One region of the Rhodococcus sp. P4_E4 genome, then DNA from elsewhere that is predicted to be linked to it. Evidence: riboswitches for the same ligand, from Rfam matches in the RefSeq annotation. Region 1 holds a riboswitch; each other region holds the start of a gene.
The links. A riboswitch is a leader RNA that binds a small molecule or an ion and turns the genes downstream of it on or off. The one in region 1 is predicted to bind S-adenosylmethionine.

Region 1 (4,461 bases):
TGGTCGAGGAAACCACCGCGACGGAAATTCTCTCCCGTCCAAGCGTTGTCGGTGGTCACCGCGTTCCAGCCGGCCCGTCCGTCGGAAAGTAGATCGAGGCCGGAGAGTCGACGGGCGAGGTCGGCCGGTTCGTTGTATGTGGTGTTCTGTGTCGCGACCAACCCGATCTTGTCGGTGATACCGGCGAGGGCGGCCAACTGTGCAATAGCGTCGGGGCGGCCGGCGATATCCAGATCGAGAATCTTGCCGTTCTGCTCGCGAAGGCGAAGGCCCTCACCGAGGAAGAAGGCGTCGAACAGACCTCGCTCGGCGGTGAGTACCAAGCGCCGAAACGTCTCGAAGTCGATCTGGGATCCGCTCGAGGAATCGGACCAGATGGTGGTGTGGTTGACCCCTTGGAAGAAGACGCCGAAGTGAACGTGAGCGTCGGGTCGAGGTACGGCGGAGCGTGATGCAGTCATAGCCGAAATGTCCTTAGTGCGAAGTCAAGTCAGGAGGAGTGGACGAATCGATTTGCGGGCCGCTGCAGGCCGAGGTTGCCCCTCAGAGTCGATCCCGGAACCGGGCGTCGCGTCAACCCGGACTTCGACAGCGCCGGAAGAACGAATTTGGCCAGCACCGGAAGGTCCTCGTCGATCACGAGAGCGTGGAAATGAACACCGTCGAGGTGTCCGGCCAATTCCTTCAGAACCACGGCCGCTTCCCCCGGATCTGCAGCCAGGAGCAGTCGGCCAGTGACGACGGCATTCCCGTGCGAGTTCAGCTCGATCAACCGCTGCGCCGCAGACAGATTCGGCGTATCGAATGCCGCATCGACCTCGGCGACCACCAATGACGCGCCCTCATCGCGCGCCTTGGCAGCCGACTGTGCAATGGCCTCCACCGAATCACCGGAAACGAGAACAACATCGGCCTGGTGTGGTTCGATGTCGCCGTAGCGGCCGAACACCACCAACTGGCCTTGCGGCGGCCGCGGAACGATTGACGGCCCCTTCACCGAGAAGGTGTCGCCCTCGAAATTGACGTAATGCAGACGATCACGCTCGAGGAAACGCCCACTGAGATAGTCACGGACGACGGCGTCGTCCTCCCACGAATCCCAGAGATCTGTCACGACGGTAACCGAATCCCGCTGCTCCTGCTGACGCGCCGATTCCGTCGTTACCGGAGCCCTCCCCCACGCCCTCGCCGCGGCATCGTCTTCGACCGGAACAGCAAGCCAGCCGCCACGCCCACGCGAGGAGTAGTCCAATGTCGCCAATTGCGAAGAGGTGTGGAACGGTTCGGCGTACGTGGTCCCGACGACGGGGACCAGTCCGATCGTGCTGGTCGTCGCCGCCACGTATGACGCCCTGGAGACGGCATCGATGCGGCCGACAACGTCACCACTCGGAGGGAGGATGGAATCGTCGAACGTCGCGAAGGTGAAGCCCGCATTCTCGGCAGCCGCGACGCGATCGCGCACGGCCTTACCCGTGAGCAACTGATCCGGGCGATGTGAGCTTCGGCGCCAGGCAGCGGGGTGAGTGCCCTCGCCGTCCAGTTCGATACCCACGGCAAATACAGTCATGCGTCCTCCATCGGTCCTGGCGGTAGCACCCACACTGCGCAAACGAAGCGGGTTGCTGCGGCATCATCGAGCCAGGTCTCTCAGCCACTCTGGATGGTGGATGCAATCTATGCGGGCGACGCTAAACAAGTCAAATCACGATCGGCGAATCATATTGACCAACAACATATTTCAATTCAATCATCCTGATCGAAAGGGTTGCGCAACGCTAGCCGACGTAGACACCAAAGAGCCCCGCCCGACTCGCGTCGGACGGGGCTCTCGGTGTGCGCTGGAACGCTACTTCGCGCCCATCCATGCCTGATCGAACAGCATGATGCCGGTTGCAGTCGGAACCACACCGTGCACGTTCTTCTGCCAAGCCCAGAACGACGTGAGCCCGCCGATCGGCGCCGACGGAACCGTCTCGTTCCACAGCGTCTGAATCTTGCCGATGATCGCCAGGGTCGACGAATTATCCTTGGCTTGTTGTAGATCTGCGATCAGCTGATCCATCGCCGGGTTCGCATATCCAGCAGTATTCGCCATCGAGGTGCTGTTGGTCGTGGAGAACAATCCGAGATCGAGAATCGACTCGTACATTCCGATGCCCGCGTGCGCCAGGTCGAAATCGTGCTTGACGTAGACGTTCTGCACGATGTCGCCGGCGTTGTTGGCCAAGATCAAGTTCACCTCGAACCCGACGGCCTGCAACAGTGACTGCACGGCGAGGCCGATCGCGTGGTCCTTGGGCTCACTGAGCACGACGTAGTCGAGCGCGCCGTCGTATCCGTCTGCCTTCGCCTGATTCAGAAGCTCCTTGGCCTTTTCGGGGTCGTAGGCAATACCCGGTGTGTCTACGTGCCATTGCGACGTCGGACCGAACAACTCCGAGCCAGGCAGTCCCTCACCGTTTTCCACGCGCTGATCGATCAACGTGGTGTCCAGCGCGTAGCCGATAGCCTGGCGAACGCGAACATCCGAGCCCGGTCGGCCTTCACGATTGTTGACAATCTCGGCACTACCGGCGTTGAGCACGTCGATGTAGCCGGGGTAACCAGCGGACTTGGCGGAATTGATCGCCGAAGTAAGGCCGCGAATGTAGGCAACATCGAGCTGACCACTGTTCAATGATTCGAGATTGGCCTGCGGACCGTTGAGTGCAACCATCCGCAGTTTGTCCAGCTTGGGAGCGCCGCCGTAGTAGGACGGGTTGGCCTTGAAGATTCGCTCGACGCTCGGCGTGAAGAGATCTTCGGTAAAGGGTCCGGCACCCACCGCGGTGAACTTGTCGCCTTGCTGCGAACTCGGGGCGACGATCATCCCGTGCCCGAGAGCGAGCATCGACGGAAAGCGCATCCACGGCGTCTTCAGCTTGAAGTCGACCGTCGTGGGACCGCTTGCCTGCGCCGATTCCACCGAAGCCAGCCACAACTCGGCGCCATTGCCCTTGCCCGCGTTGTACCGATCGATGCTTGCAATCACGGCGTTGGCGTCGAGCGCGGAACCGTCGCTGAACTTCACACCGTCGCGAAGTTTCAACGTCCACGTGCTTCCGTCGTCGCTGGTATCGAGCGATTCAGCCAACTTGGGCTCGAACTCGCCGCTCGCAGTGTCGTAACTCATCAGGACGTCGTACACCGCAGCGAAGGCCTCACCGCCGGAACCGCCGCGCGCTGCCGTCTTGGTCGGGTCGAGTGAGGGAACGAGCACCTGCACGCCGTACGTCATGGTCCCGCCGGCGACCGCGTCGCCCGGGTCCGGTTGCTCGTTGACCATGCCGGTCACGACGTCCCCCGACGTGTTCGTCGTATCGGTCCCGCTGTCGTCACCGTTGCTCGCGCAGCCCACCAACAGAACCCCGGTACCGAGCAACGCGACGGCGACCCGGCTGACTTTCCCGATGCGCCAAGATCTCGAGTGCGACACGGAGATTCCACCTCACTTCCAGTAGACGCAGCCACGGATCGGCCGCAATCGGCTAATAGTGATGTCCTCCGTGGAGTGACGCCCAGCACGTTCCCGGTGACCGGAAATATTCACGGAGACAAAGGATGCGCACAACTGAGATGATCGGGCCGAGTGGTTGACGGCGACTGACATCCGAACACGAAAAAGCTCCAACCTTATGTTCGAAGAACATGAGATTGGAGCTTGTCGATAAGAATTATGGTGGCCAGGGCCGGGATCGAACCGGCGACCTTCCGCTTTTCAGGCGGACGCTCGTACCAACTGAGCTACCTGGCCGGACGGCACCCGAACCGAATGCCTATCGCATTGCTTTGTTCTCAACCAATTGATTGAGAACAAAGCTTTGCGACCCTGACGGGACTCGAACCCGCGACCTCCGCCGTGACAGGGCGGCGCGCTAACCAACTGCGCCACAGGGCCTTGCTTTTTCCTTGCTGTGAAACCGTACTACATCTTCGAGCCGCTCCCAAACCACTGTCCTGGCCTGGCATTTGTGCATCTCAAAGCGTGTCGTGCGGGTCAAACCATACTGCATCGTTTCGCTTTCGCAAAACGTACCCCCTACGGGATTCGAACCCGCGCTACCGCCTTGAAAGGGCGGCGTCCTAGGCCGCTAGACGAAGGGGGCCCGCCGGATCTCTCCGAACTAGTACCCCAACGGCGTTCCGTTGGGAGCTTGGATAGCTTATGGCACAGCGTTCGGAAATCACAAATCGCCTGGTCATGGGCGAAAAGTGGACTATTCCGCGTCGGGGAACTCGACTTGCGGCCAGCCGTCGCGATGAAACTTCTCCAACCACTCCGGTGTGGCCATGGCTTCGAGCACCACTTCGAGGGACTCCTCGAACCACACACCCAGATCCCCACTCGAGGCAATCAGGTCCGCCATGTACCGCTGGCCGGCAAGGCTCGCTGCCAGTACGCGCGTGAATTTCTCCGGG
Region 2 (4,461 bases), on a different contig from region 1:
ACGCCGCCGCGTCCACGACCGATGTCGTGCCGGTTCATGGCCTCGGTCAGGAGGACGTACGTGCTCGGGTCGAAGCGGTCGACCAGCTTGTCTGCCTGATGTTCCAGGTAACTCTGGACGGCGTATCGTCCACCGTTCCAAGGATTTTCGTCGTTCTGGGCGGAGTTCTCGAAGCGCGCATCGAGTTCGGACTCGGTGCGGTACGTCAGGTGCGCGATGCGACGGGCGATCCCGAGTCCGGCGCGAGGTGCCCGCCCCGTTCCGTGGTAGTCACCGCCCTGCCAATCCGGATCGGAGACGATGGCAGCGATCTGCGTCGTCTGGGTGCCGATCTGATCTGCAGTGGCCCGTGAACCGGTTGCGAGAACCAACGCGGAGCGAATGCTGTCCGGGTAGGAAACTGCCCATTCAAGGGTGCGCATCCCGCCCATGGATCCGCCGACTACCGAGGCCAACTGGTCGATCCCGAGGAGATCGACGAGCTTCTTCTCCGCCGCGATCTGATCCCGGATGGAGATCTCCGGGAACCTGCTGCCCCACGGCTTGCCGTCGTCGGCCAGCGAACTAGGACCGGTCGTGCCGCGACAACCACCGAGGACATTTGTTGCGATGACGCACCATTCGCCGGTGTCGATCGGTTCGCCCGGCCCAACCATCCCGTTCCACCAGCCGGGGGAGGGCTGATTTGCGGAGATCGGTCCGGTGACGTGTGAGTCTCCGGTCAGTGCGTGCTCGACGAGTACGACGTTGTCGCGGTTCGGGGACAGCTCACCCCACCGCTGAACGGCGAGCGAAACCGAGGGGAGTACCGCGCCGCTCTCGAGTTCCAGGGCGCCGATGTCGACGAACCCCACCTGGCCGTCGGGCGGGGGAAGGAGGTCGATCCTGGGCTCCAATTCGTTCACGGTCACGAGTTTGCCACCGCAGCCAGGCCGACGGTGATATCGGCGAGGATGTCGTCGATTCCTTCGATACCGACCGCGAGGCGGACGAGTCCGGGCGTGACACCGGAGGCGAACTGCTCTTCGGGGGTGAGCTGCGAGTGTGTCGTCGAGGCGGGGTGGATGACGAGTGAGCGAACGTCACCGATGTTGGCGACGTGGCTGTGCAGCGTCAGGGCGTTGACGAACGTCTTGCCCGCATCGATACCTCCGGGCAGCTCGAAGGTGACGATGGCGCCGGTTCCCTTGGGTGTCAGCTGCTTTCCGCGTTCGAACCATGGCGAGGTGGGGAGTCCCGCGTAGGAAACGGAGGCCACCTCGCCGTGGCCGTCGAGGAATTCGGCGACCTTCTGGGCATTGGACACGTGGCGCTCGATGCGCAGGCTCAAGGTTTCGATGCCCTGCGCGATGAGGAACGCGTTGAACGGCGCCACGGCGGAGCCGAGATCGCGCAGCAGTTGGACGCGCGCCTTGAGTGCAAATGCCGGCGCGCCGAGGTCTGCGAAGGTGACGCCGTGATAGCTGGGATCAGGCGTCGTGAAGTTCGTGTGGCGACCCTGCGTCCAGTCGAAGGTGCCGCCGTCGACGATCACGCCGGCGATCGCGGTGCCGTGTCCGCCAAGGTATTTGGTGGCGGAGTGAACGACGATGTCGGCGCCGTGTTCGAGTGGGCGGAGCAGGTACGGCGTCGCGACTGTGTTGTCCACGATCAACGGAAGACCGTTCTCGTGGGCCAGCGACGAGATGCCGGGGAGGTCGAGGATGTGGTTCTTGGGATTAGCGATCGTCTCGCCGTAGAACGCCTTCGTGTTCGGGCGAATGGCTTCGCGCCACTGCTCGAGATCGTCGGGATCCTCGACGAAGGTGACTTCGATGCCCAGCTTGCGAAGGGTGTAATGCAAGAGGTTGTACGTGCCGCCGTACAGGTACGGGCTCGAGACGATGTGGTCGCCGGCTTCGGCAATGTTGAGGATCGCGATGGTTTCGGCAGCCTGACCCGAGGAGAGGAGGAGTGCGGCGACTCCGCCTTCGAGGGCGGCGATGCGCTGCTCGACGGCGTCCTGTGTGGGATTCATGATCCGCGTGTAGATGTTGCCAGGCTCGGCGAGGCCGAACAGTGCCGCAGCGTGATCGGTGCTGTCGAAAACGTAGCTGGTGGTCTGGTAGATCGGCAGAGCGCGCGCATTGGTGGCGGTGTCCGCTGTCTGCCCGGCGTGCACCTGCTTGGTCTCGAACGACCAGTTCGCGGTCGGATCAGAAGTTGCTGCGCCGTCGGCTGTGTTGTCGGTCATGATTTGTTCACTCCAGTGGTCTGACGGATAGATGTCGGACGGGGGCGAAGGATCGCCGCCCCGTGCTGGGGTCTATCTACAAGTGCGACACATACTGAGTTACCTCCGTGGGGCTCGGCCCGGTCTGGGGTCCGTCCCTGTCGGACCCGCGCTTGTCACCCGAATTGCGGTGGAACTGCGTGAGCAGATCCACGTCGGGAAACCTGGTCATCACCCGGGGCACCCCACCGCGGTTGGAGGGTTGCCGTCCAGCGAGCCGGGGCTTGACGCTGGCACTCATGACCAAGTCGGATTCTACCGGGAAGTGAGCGCAGTCCTGACGCGGGGCGAATTGTGAGCCGCAACCGCACGCGAGACAGAGCGACGCAGCCCACTAGCAGGCAAAAGTTACTCGCGAGTAGAGACCGATGGGTGGACCTGCCGGTTGCGGCCTCACGGGTTAGCAGTACGCTTGTCTTGTTTGGGACTCATCTCCCGAGATCAGTCCACACCGTCTAGGTTTGATAATCGAACCGTTCGCGGACCCACTCACAAAGTGTGACCGCAACCGTGTAACCAGGGAAACTTCCTAGGAGGACGCGAAGCACCCATGTCCAAAATCAAGGTTGAGGGCACCGTCGTCGAACTCGACGGCGATGAGATGACGCGCATTATCTGGCAGTTCATCAAAGACAAGTTGATCCATCCGTATCTCGATGTGAACCTCGAGTACTACGACCTCGGTATCGAGTACCGCGACGAGACCGACGACCAGGTCACCATCGACGCAGCGCACGCGATCCAGAAGCACGGCGTCGGCGTCAAATGCGCCACGATCACGCCGGACGAGGCACGTGTCGAGGAATTCGGTCTCAAGAAGATGTGGCGTTCCCCGAACGGAACGATCCGCAACATTCTCGGCGGCACGATCTTCCGCGCACCGATCATCATCTCCAACGTTCCGCGACTCGTTCCGGGCTGGACCAAGCCGATCATCATCGGCCGTCACGCATTCGGCGACCAGTACCGCGCCACAGACTTCAAGGTCCCCGGCCCCGGCAAGGTGATGATCACCTACACGCCTGAGGACGGCAGCGCACCGATCGAGCACGAACTGGTCAACTTCCCCGAAGAGGGCGGCGTCGTCCAGGGGCAGTACAACTTCACCACGTCCATCCGTGACTTCGCTCGCGCGTCGCTCACCTACGGACTGCAGCAGAACTACCCGGTGTACCTGTCCACCAAGAACACCATTCTCAAGGCGTACGACGGTGCCTTCAAGGACATCTTCCAGCACGTCTACGAGACCGAGTTCAAGGCTGAGTTCGATGCCGCAGGTCTGACCTACGAGCACCGCCTCATCGACGACATGGTCGCTTCCGCACTCAAGTGGGAGGGTGGATACGTCTGGGCATGCAAGAACTACGACGGCGACGTCCAGTCCGACACCGTGGCCCAGGGCTTCGGCTCGCTCGGCCTCATGACGTCGGTTCTGCTGACACCGGACGGAAGGACCTGTGAGGCAGAGGCTGCTCACGGCACCGTGACGCGTCACTACCGTCAGCACCAGCAGGGCAAGCCCACCTCGACCAACCCGATCGCGTCCATCTTCGCGTGGACCCGCGGACTCGAGCATCGTGGCAAGCTCGACAGCACCCCTGAGGTCATCGGCTTCGCGCAGGCGCTCGAAGACGTTGTCATCAAGACCGTCGAAAGCGGCCAGATGACCAAGGACCTCTCGATGCTGGTCGGCGGCGATCAGGGCTACCTGACCACCGAGGAGTTCCTCGGTGCACTCGACGTGAACCTGCAGAAGGCCATGGCCGCGAAGTAGATTCACTGTTTCACCTTCTGATGGGACGTCCGGGAAACCGGGCGTCCCATTTGTGTTCGCGGTCTCACGTGAGTGAACTCACCCGCTCTCACTTGGAAGTTCAACCAGGTGTGAGACCACAATTGATCAGTGACTTCGTCTACCCTCTCCCGTTCTGACACCTCGACACCCGGGGTTCGTTCCGCCAGAGGTCCGGCGATGCTCGCTCTTGCCCTCGGCGGTTTCGGTATCGGCACAACCGAGTTCGTCGCCATGGGATTGCTCCCGGAAATGGCATCCGGGCTCGGCGTCTCGGAACCCATCGCGGGTCACGTGATCTCGGCGTACGCGCTCGGGGTTGTCGTCGGTGCTCCGCTGATCGCTGCTCTCACCGCACGGGTACCGCGCCGCACCCTGTTGATCGCACTCATGGTCG
Region 3 (4,461 bases), on a different contig from region 1:
CCGCATCGATTCCGGCGAGGCTGATGCATTCCTGTCCAATGTGACTGTGACGGAAGAGCGTAAAGAGAAGTACGACTTCGCCACCTACCGACTCGACACCCTGGCCTTCGAAGCCAAGAAGGGCTCCGGGATCTCCATCAAGGAACCCAAGGATGTCGCAGGCAAGAAGATCGCGGTAGGTTCCGGTACCAATCAGGAAGCGCTGCTGGTCAAATGGAGTGAGCAGAACGTCGCGGCCGGCCTGGCCCCCACCGACATCTCCTACTACCAGAACACCACCGACTACTACCTGCCGCTGCAGTCCGGCCGGATCGACGCCTACTTCGGACCGAACCCGTCGTCGCAGTTCCATGCCAAGCAGTCGGGTGAAACCGAAGTTGTCGGTGAGTTCTCCGGTGCAGGCGACACGCTGCAAGGCCAGATCGCGGTTCTGGTGAAGAAGGACAACGGGTTGATCAAGGCAATCAACGACGCGATCAACCACACGATCGAGAACGGCACGTACCAGCAGATCCTCGAGCGCTGGAACATCACGAATGAAGCCGTCGACACGTCCCTGATCAACCCGCCCGGCCTTCCGAAGACCAAGTGAGCTCTCGTCCATGAGTGAGATTCTCGATGCGATCGTCATCGGTGGAGGACTCGTCGGGTCCTCCACCGCCTGGCGGCTCGCGGCGCGCGGACGTAGCGTCGTTCAGCTGGAACAGTTCGGGCCGGGGCACAAGCACGGTGCGTCGCACGGTACTTCGCGCATCTACCGTCAGGCGTACGACAATCACCTGTACACCGGGTTGGCGGCCGACGCGCTGCCGCTGTGGCGGGAGTTGGAGACCACGACGGACATCGGGTTCCTGGAACTCACCGGTGCCGTTGATCACGGCCTGCCGCAGGCAGTGCAGTCCAAGGCGAAGATACTTCTCGAGGCGGGCATCAAGGGCGAGATCCTCACCCCTGCCGAGGCGTCCGCCCGTTGGCCGGGGCTGCGATTCGACACCACGGTGCTCCATCATCCCGATGCAGGCCGGTTGCACGCGGACCGCGCCGTGACCGCTCTGAAGGCGGGAGCGGTGTTTGCCGGCGCCGAGGTCCGTCACGATGTTCGGGTGTTGGCACTCGCGCGGGCGTCCTACGGCGTGGACGTGGTGACGGACAGTGGAACGCTCGCAGCTCGTCAGGTAGTGATCGCGGCCGGTGCGTGGACTGCGGATCTGATCGAAGACAGCGGTCTCGGCTCCGAGATCGTACTGCCGACACTGCGCACGACACAGGAACAACCGGCACACTTCGCACCGCTCGATCCCGGAGTCGAGTGGCCGAGTTTCGTTCACCACACCGGCGCAGAATTGGAGACCGCGGGGATCTACGGGCTTGGTTCCGAGGACGGGATCAAGATCGGCGAACACGCGACCGGGCCGGTGGTGACTCCGCAGACCCGTGACTACACCCCTGGTGTCGACGGAGAGCAGCGATTGGTGGAGTACGCCGAGTCGTGGTTGCCCGGTGTCGATTCCACCCGTGTCGAGTCGCTCACCTGCCTGTACACGAGCACGCCGGACAGTAACTTCGTCATCGACCGAGTCGGAGCCGTCACGGTGGCGGCGGGGTTCTCGGGGCATGGGTTCAAGTTCGGTCCGGCCTTGGGTGAACTTGTGGCGGACCTCGTCGACGGAACCACCCTCGCTCCGGAAGTTTTCAGGCTGGGGGAGCGTTGACCAGATTCATGGAGGAAAGTGTTGTGGCACTGGAGCTCGGAACTCGACAGCTCGAGGGTGTCGGAGCGGTAGAGGTCTATTCGGTATCGCAGGACGATCCCTTGGCAGCTCCACTGATCGCGGAGTTGGCACTCGAATACAGTTCGCGTTACGGCGGGACTCGCGAAGCGATGCTCGAGGATCTCACGACGTATCCGGCAGAAGAATTTGCCTATCCGCAGGGTGCGCTTCTGGTGCTCACCCACGACGGTCTGCCGATCGCCGGTGGTGCGTTTCGTCAATTCGATTCCACCACTGCCGAACTGAAGAGAATCTGGACATCGGTCGACTATCGGAAGCGCGGCCTCGGCAAGGCCGTCGTTCGCGAGTTGGAACGAGAGATCGAACTTCGTGGATACAACCGGGTGTTTCTCACGACGGGTCCTCGGCAACCCGAGGCCGTCGCGCTGTATCTGTCCAGTGGATACACACCGCTTTACGACGCGTCACTCTCGCCCGAAGAGGTGGGCATCCACCCGTTCGAGAAACAACTTCGGGTCCTCGAAAATGTGACTCGAGCAGCAATTCCTACCGACCGGGTTGACAACACCCGGGTTTAACCTCGTACACTTGCGAACGACCATCCAGAGCGACCGAGAGACCTGGCTCATTGAAGTCGCAGCAACCCCCCGAGTGATCGGGTGCGGGTGCTACCGCCAGGACCGATGGAGGAACACGAAATGAAGGCAGTCGAAGGCGGTTTCGATACCGCCTGGTCGCGTCGTCACGTAGACCTGTGCCGCACCGCGGGATCTTTCTGTACCAACTGACCTCGGTCAGTCATTCACACTCAGGCGAGTCGTCGACAAGTCTGTTTTCTCTTCTCTCACAAGTGATTCGTGCTCGATCGCCTTTCTCGTCTCAGGCGACGGGTGCGCTCTTCGGCATGCCTCTTTAGGAGTTCTTGGTGTCTTCGCCCTCATTCGGTGCCCGCAAACGCGCGACCGTAATCGCCGGTATCGGTGCTGTCTCGGTTCTCGGCACCGTCCTCGCCGGCTGCAGCAGCGGGAGTGACAGTGCTGCCGACGCAGGCCCCGCCCAGTCCGGCGGAACCCTTCGCTACGGTCTGTCGCAGGCGCCGACGTGTGCCGATCCGGCCCAGGCCGGCAGTAACCAGACCGTGTATGTCACTCGGACCGTGGTGGATTCGCTGACCGATCAAAATCCCGACTCCGGAGAGATCACCCCGTGGCTCGCCAAGAGCTGGGAGATCAGCCCCGACGCCGCTAGCTTCACGTTCGTCCTTCGCGACGACGCCACCTTCAGTGACGGCACCCCGGTGACGGCGGATTCGGTGAAGAAGACCTTCGACTCGGTCAAGAATCTCGGACCGAACGCGTCGTTGGCGAAGAGTTACCTGTCCTCGTACACCGGTACCGACGTCGTAGATGCTCACACGGCGAAGATCAATTTCTCCGGACCCAATGTTCAGTTCCTGCAGGCAACTTCGACGCCACAGCTCGGAATCCTCGCCGATTCCACCACCGCGCTGGCATCCGAGCAGCGCTGCCCCGGTGCAGCGGTGATCGCCTCCGGACCGTTCGTGTACACCGACTGGCAGCAGGACAAGAGCGTCAAGATCGCCAAGCGTGCGGGATACAACTGGGCGTCGGACGCGGTCGCGCATCAGGGTGAGGCCTACCTCGACGGCGTCGACTTCACGGTGGTCCCCGAATCCGGTGTGCGGGCAGGCAGCGTGGCCTCCGGCCAGCTCGATGCGGTCAGCGATGCGCTTCCGCAGGATGCGCCGCAGATCGAGGGCGCAGGCGGACGAATCCTCACAAGGCCGAACCCGGGTGTGAGCTTCTTCTTCCAGCCAAACGTCAGTCGCGGCGTTCTCGCCGATCAGGCTGTTCGCCAGGCCATCATTCCCGCGATCAACCGCCAAGAACTCGTCGACACCGTTCTGGATCCGTCGTTCTTCCCGGCCACGAGCCCGTTGGCTCACACCACTCCGCTCTACAGCGACGAATCGAGTGTCGTGACGTACGACGCCGACAAGTCGGCGAAGCTTCTCGACGCGGCTGGTTGGAAGACCGGCAGCGACGGTATCCGCGAGAAGGACGGGCAGAAGCTCACTTTCAGCGTCACCTTCAGTCCGGTGTTCTCGGGTAACCAGGCCATCCTCGAGCTCGTACAGCAGCAGCTCAAGAAGGTCGGCGTCGACTTGCAGCTCAACCTGGTCTCGAACGGTGAATGGACCGAGAAGGGAGTATCGGGTGATTACGATTCGCTGTATTACAACAGCACTCGCGCGGACGCCGACATCCTGCGGGCATCGTTCAGCACAGAGGGCCGCAACCTGAACCGTCGCGGCGCAGATCCGGAGCTCGACAAGGTTCTCACAGACCAGCTTGCAGCCACGGACAACGGCCAACGCGGCGAACTGGTATCCACTGCACAGGAATTGATCCTCGACCGTGGACTCTCCATCCCCACCATCGAGCTCTCACAGGCCATCGGTGCCGGATCGAGTGTGCAGGACCTGAACTTCGAAGCCTCTTCACGCCTGCAGTTCTACGACGCATGGTTGTCGGGTAAGTAATCATGACTCGATACGTACTCACCCGACTGGGTCAGGCCGCAGTGGTCCTGTGGGCCGCCTTCACCATCTCGTTCGTGATTCTGTTCCTCCTGCCGAGTGATCCCGTCAGCATGGCTGCCGACTCGTCCGGTCAGGGTGTCGCAGTGGATCAGGCTGCGCTCGATC
Region 4 (4,461 bases), on a different contig from region 1:
TCGACTGCGAGGAGCAGTCCGACGCCGGCCAGGGGAAGACCCAGGGTGGAGAGTGTGAGTGTGAGCATGACTGTCGCACCCGTAGTTCCGGCCGTTGCTGCCGAGCCGATGACCGAAACGACGACGATCAGCAGGTAATCGGTGAAGGTCAGCGGAACGTCGTAGAAGCCGGCGACGAAGATTGCCGCGATCGCGGGATAGATTGCGGCGCAACCGTCCATCTTCGTGGTGGCACCGAGCGGAACGGCGAACGAGGCGTACTCACGCGGAACACCGAGGTTGCGTTCGGTGACGCGTTCGGTCAGCGGCAGGGTGCCGATCGACGAGCGCGAGACGAATCCGAGCTGAGTTGCGGGCCAGACACCGGAGAAGAAGCTTCGAACCGAGAGACCGTGTGCGGCAATCAGGATGGGGTAGACCACGAAGAAGACAATGGCCAGACCGATGTAGATGGCTGCGGTGAAGACGCCCAGCGAGCCGATCGCATCCCAGCCGTAGGTGGCGACAGCGTTGGCGATCAGCGCGGCGGTGCCGATCGGGGCGAGGCGGATGATCCACCACAGGACCTTCTGGACGATCGCGAGCAGCGAAGCGTTGAACTCGAGGAACGGCGCAGCCTTGGGACCGATCTTGAGTGCAGCAATGCCGATTGCGCCGGCGATGACGAGCAGCTGCAGGACGTTGAAGCTCAGCGATGTAGTCGCCACGCCTTCGGCGACGGAAGTCTTTGCACCCAACCCCAGGAAGTTGTTCGGAACCAGTCCGGTGATGAACGCCCACCAGGAGCCGGAGCTCTTGGGTTCCTTCGCTGCTTCGGCGGCGACGTCGGTCCGTGAACCGGGATCGGTGATCAGGCCGACGACGATGCCGATGATCACAGCAATGAAAGCGGTGATCGCGAACCAGAGCAAGGTCTGCACGGCCAGGCGAGCTGCATTGGCGACCTGGCGCAGGTTGGCGATGGAGCTGACAATGGCGGTGAACACCAGCGGGATCACCGCAACGGTGAGCAGCTTGACGTAACTCGAACCGATGGTCTGTACGGTGCCGACCAACCAGTTGACGTTGCCGTCGGCTGCATCAGGCATTGCCCGGGCGACGAGACCGATGATGACACCGAGTACGAGACCGGCGACGATCTGCGGTCCGAATGCCGTCGCCCAGGACGGAAAACGGGACGTGGACTTTTCCGGCACGCCGGTGGAGGTGGAGCTGGGCATGACTATGCCTTTCGAAAATCAAGGGAGCGAAACGCAGCGCGGCACCAGAGGCCGGGCAGATTCGAAGAAATGTTTCCTGGTACGCGTCAGGTCAGAGCGAGCGCGTACACATTGCGCTCGCCTGCAGGCGAAGGTCGACGTAACGCCGACTGGTCAGGAACAACACTGTCCACACACTACTCGCAGCTTCAACTACTCGATCCCGAGGGTCGCCGCGGGAGTTCGCTTCGTGTTCGTCGGGCGTGCCCCGATCAGTCACTGTTGGTCGGTTGACTAGTCTCGACGATCAGTAGGTGCCGCACCGGCGCCTAAGCGTCGGCAAGCGGAAGCGAGAGACCGATGAGCGTTCGGAATGCCGAGTACCCGCGTCCGAAGCATTTCCTGGTGCACCTCAGTGACACGCATCTGGTGGCTCAGGGGGAGTTGTACGACGCCGTGGATGCGTCGACGAGATTGCGGGAAGTGCTCAGCGGGATCGTGGCCTCGGGCGCACGCCCGGATGCACTGATATTCACCGGCGACCTGACCGACCAGGGACACCCCGACGCATACGCGGAATTGAAAGCCATCGTGGAACCCGTGGCGGCCGAGATCGATGCGCAGGTCATCTGGGCGATGGGCAACCACGACGACCGCTCTACTTTCAGGTCTCTGCTGTTGGGCGAGGACGCCACCGATCATCCCGTCGACAACGTCTACGACCTTGACGGACTGCGGGTGATCACCCTGGATTCGTCGGTTCCCGGTCACCACTACGGTGAGATCTCGGATCGTCAATTGGATTGGCTACGCTCAGAATTGGCGGCGCCCGCGCCCGACGGAACAATTCTGGCGCTGCATCATCCGCCGGTTCCGTGCATTCAGGATCTCGCGGTTCTGGTGGAGTTGCGCGATCAGTCCCGGTTGGCAAACGTCTTGCGTGGCAGCGACGTCCGGGCGATTCTTGCCGGGCACCTGCACTATTCGACGACGGCGACGTTCGCCGGCATTCCGGTGTCCGTGGCGTCGTCGACGTGTTACACCCAGGACTTGAACGTGGAAGTCGGTGGTCAGCGTGGTCGTGACGGGGCTCAGGGGTGCAACCTGGTGCACGTCTACGACGAGACAATTGTTCATTCGGTCGTTCCACTCGGCGCGCACGTGACGGTCGGTGAGCCTGTCGACGCGGCTGAGGGTGCCCGGAGGCTCAGTGCTGCCGGCATTCGAATCCTCGAGAGCGAAAAGGCGGCACGCTCGATCATCTGAGGTGGCAGGCGGTTTCCGGCACCCCCGCGCAGTTCTGGGCGATTGCCGGGCGGTCGCGTACTCACTACCGTCGAGGTAGGTGCAGAGCTCCAGCAACAAGGACCGGCTAGCTGGACGGCAACCCTTCATGCCGATGGGGTGCCCCGGAATCACACCTGGCGATACGCGCGGTGCGTGTCGCAAGCGGCAGTCGCCACGAGAACCGTCAGTCGGGTGCTGACGGTTTCTGCGGTCGGCACTGTGCGCTCCCGAGTAGTTCTCGAACAGGAGTATGCGCCGATGACCTCCACCCCCTCTTCTCATCTTGCTCCGTTGCATCTCGCCGTAGCGCTGGACGGTGCCGGTTGGCACCCAGCGGCCTGGCGAGAGCCGCACTCGCGCCCGAGTGAGCTGTTCAGCGCGTCGTATTGGACTGACGTGGTGACGACCGCCGAGCGTGGTCTGCTCGATTTCGTCACCATCGAGGACAGTCTCTCGGTGCCGGCCAACCCACTCGAGCCCGTCGACGACGCGGTTGATCGGGTGCGTGCTCGGCTCGACGCACATCTCGTGGCCGCCCGACTGGCACCGATCACGAGCAACATCGGCTTGATCCCGACCATCACCACCATTCACACCGAGCCGTTCCACGTGTCCAAAGCCGTTGCCACGCTTGATTACACCTCGCGCGGTCGCGCCGGATGGCAGGTGAAGGTTTCGGCGTCGGAATCCGAGGCAGCACAGTTCGGGCGTCGCGACATCCCCGCGCTCACCGATGCCGACCGTCAGTCGATCGTTTCAGGCGTCCTCCCGGACTTCGTGCGCGACCTGTTCGACGAAGCTGCGGAGGCGGCTGACGTAATCCGGCGACTCTGGGACAGCTGGGAGGACGGCGCCGAGATCCGCGACGTGGAGCAGCGCCGGTTCATCGACCGAGACAAGTTGCACTACATCGACTTCGAGGGAAAGTACCTCTCGGTCCGTGGACCGTCGGTGACTCCGCGCCCGCCGCAGGGGCATCCCGTCGTTACCGCGTTGGCACATCAGCGGGTCGCGTACGAGCTGGCGGCGCGGACGGCCGATCTGGTGTTCGTGACGCCGTTCGACGACGAGCAGGTCACGGCAATCCTGGGTGACGTGCGAGCAGCCGAAGAACACGTGCAGCGCACCGGCGAACCTCTTCGGGTCTTCACCGACATCGTCGTCTTCTTCGATACGCCGGAAGAAACCGGAAAGGAACGGCTCGCTCGTCTCGACGCGCAGGCCGGCACCGAATACCGTTCGGACGCGCTGACCTTCACCGGCTCTGCTGCGGAGTTGGCGGATCTCCTGCTCCGGTGGCAGCAGTTGGGAATCGACGGCTTCCGGTTGCGGCCGGGCGTCCTCGTGGACGACCTCGACGCCATCGCCGGTGAGCTGGTGCCTGAATTGCAGCGACGCAACGTATTCCGCACCGAATATCCGCAGACGAATCTTCGCGGACTCCTTGGTCTACCCATCGACGTTCCCAACCGCTACGCCGCCGGCACTCCGGCCGCCTGACAGACGAGGAATAGATTTTCATGAGTTCTCAGAAGCGTAAGCAGGTCATCCTGGGTGCCTACCTCGGCGGCGTCAACCATCACACTGCATGGTGGGATCCGCAGGCGGGCAGCCAGATAGAGTTCGATTCTTTCGAGCACACCGCTCGAACCGCCGAGCGTGGGAAGTTCGACTTCTTCTTCCTCGCCGAAGGCCTCGCCCTTCGTGAGCGTGCGGGACAGATTTTCGACCAAGACATCATCGGTAGGCCAGACACCTTCACGGTCCTTGCGTCGTTGGCGGCAGTAACCGAACACCTCGGATTGGCCGGCACCATCAACGCCACGTTCAACGAGCCTTACGAACTGGCCCGCCAATTCGCGACGCTCGATCAGTTGTCCGGAGGGCGTGCCGCCTGGAACGTCGTCACCTCGTTCGACGCATTCACCGGCCAGAACTTTCGCCGCGGCGGATACCTCGACCGCGCGCAACGATA

Region 2: linked by a shared signal. The riboswitch ahead of AC1DVN_RS03470 (bifunctional o-acetylhomoserine/o-acetylserine sulfhydrylase) and the one ahead of AC1DVN_RS00945 (LLM class flavin-dependent oxidoreductase) in region 1 are both predicted to bind S-adenosylmethionine.
Region 3: linked by a shared signal. The riboswitch ahead of AC1DVN_RS16875 (putative leader peptide) and the one ahead of AC1DVN_RS00945 (LLM class flavin-dependent oxidoreductase) in region 1 are both predicted to bind S-adenosylmethionine.
Region 4: linked by a shared signal. The riboswitch ahead of AC1DVN_RS26370 (LLM class flavin-dependent oxidoreductase) and the one ahead of AC1DVN_RS00945 (LLM class flavin-dependent oxidoreductase) in region 1 are both predicted to bind S-adenosylmethionine.

Annotation. Positions count from the first base shown of each region.
Region 1 is NZ_JBFUJB010000001.1:205,240-209,700, forward strand. It holds gene AC1DVN_RS00940 (NtaA/DmoA family FMN-dependent monooxygenase) at 1-461, opposite strand, end outside; gene AC1DVN_RS00945 (LLM class flavin-dependent oxidoreductase) at 491-1,570, opposite strand; SAM riboswitch class I at 1,575-1,670, opposite strand; gene AC1DVN_RS00950 (ABC transporter substrate-binding protein) at 1,850-3,478, opposite strand; tRNA gene AC1DVN_RS00955 (tRNA-Phe) at 3,720-3,796, opposite strand; tRNA gene AC1DVN_RS00960 (tRNA-Asp) at 3,867-3,940, opposite strand; tRNA gene AC1DVN_RS00965 (tRNA-Glu) at 4,076-4,148, opposite strand; gene AC1DVN_RS00970 (TetR family transcriptional regulator) at 4,260-4,461, opposite strand, start outside.
Region 2 is NZ_JBFUJB010000002.1:109,035-113,495, reverse strand. It holds gene metX (homoserine O-acetyltransferase MetX) at 1-911, opposite strand, end outside; gene AC1DVN_RS03470 (bifunctional o-acetylhomoserine/o-acetylserine sulfhydrylase) at 908-2,233, opposite strand; SAM riboswitch class IV at 2,377-2,517, opposite strand; gene AC1DVN_RS03465 (NADP-dependent isocitrate dehydrogenase) at 2,823-4,046, shown strand; gene AC1DVN_RS03460 (MFS transporter) at 4,176-4,461, shown strand, end outside.
Region 3 is NZ_JBFUJB010000015.1:30,863-35,323, forward strand. It holds gene AC1DVN_RS16860 (ABC transporter substrate-binding protein) at 1-592, shown strand, start outside; gene AC1DVN_RS16865 (FAD-dependent oxidoreductase) at 603-1,712, shown strand; gene AC1DVN_RS16870 (GNAT family N-acetyltransferase) at 1,721-2,311, shown strand; SAM riboswitch class I at 2,329-2,423, shown strand; gene AC1DVN_RS16875 (putative leader peptide) at 2,432-2,521, shown strand; gene AC1DVN_RS16880 (ABC transporter substrate-binding protein) at 2,659-4,296, shown strand; gene AC1DVN_RS16885 (ABC transporter permease) at 4,299-4,461, shown strand, end outside.
Region 4 is NZ_JBFUJB010000026.1:7,564-12,024, forward strand. It holds gene AC1DVN_RS26360 (dicarboxylate/amino acid:cation symporter) at 1-1,220, opposite strand, end outside; gene AC1DVN_RS26365 (phosphodiesterase) at 1,560-2,465, shown strand; SAM riboswitch class IV at 2,544-2,657, shown strand; gene AC1DVN_RS26370 (LLM class flavin-dependent oxidoreductase) at 2,640-3,986, shown strand; gene AC1DVN_RS26375 (NtaA/DmoA family FMN-dependent monooxygenase) at 4,007-4,461, shown strand, end outside.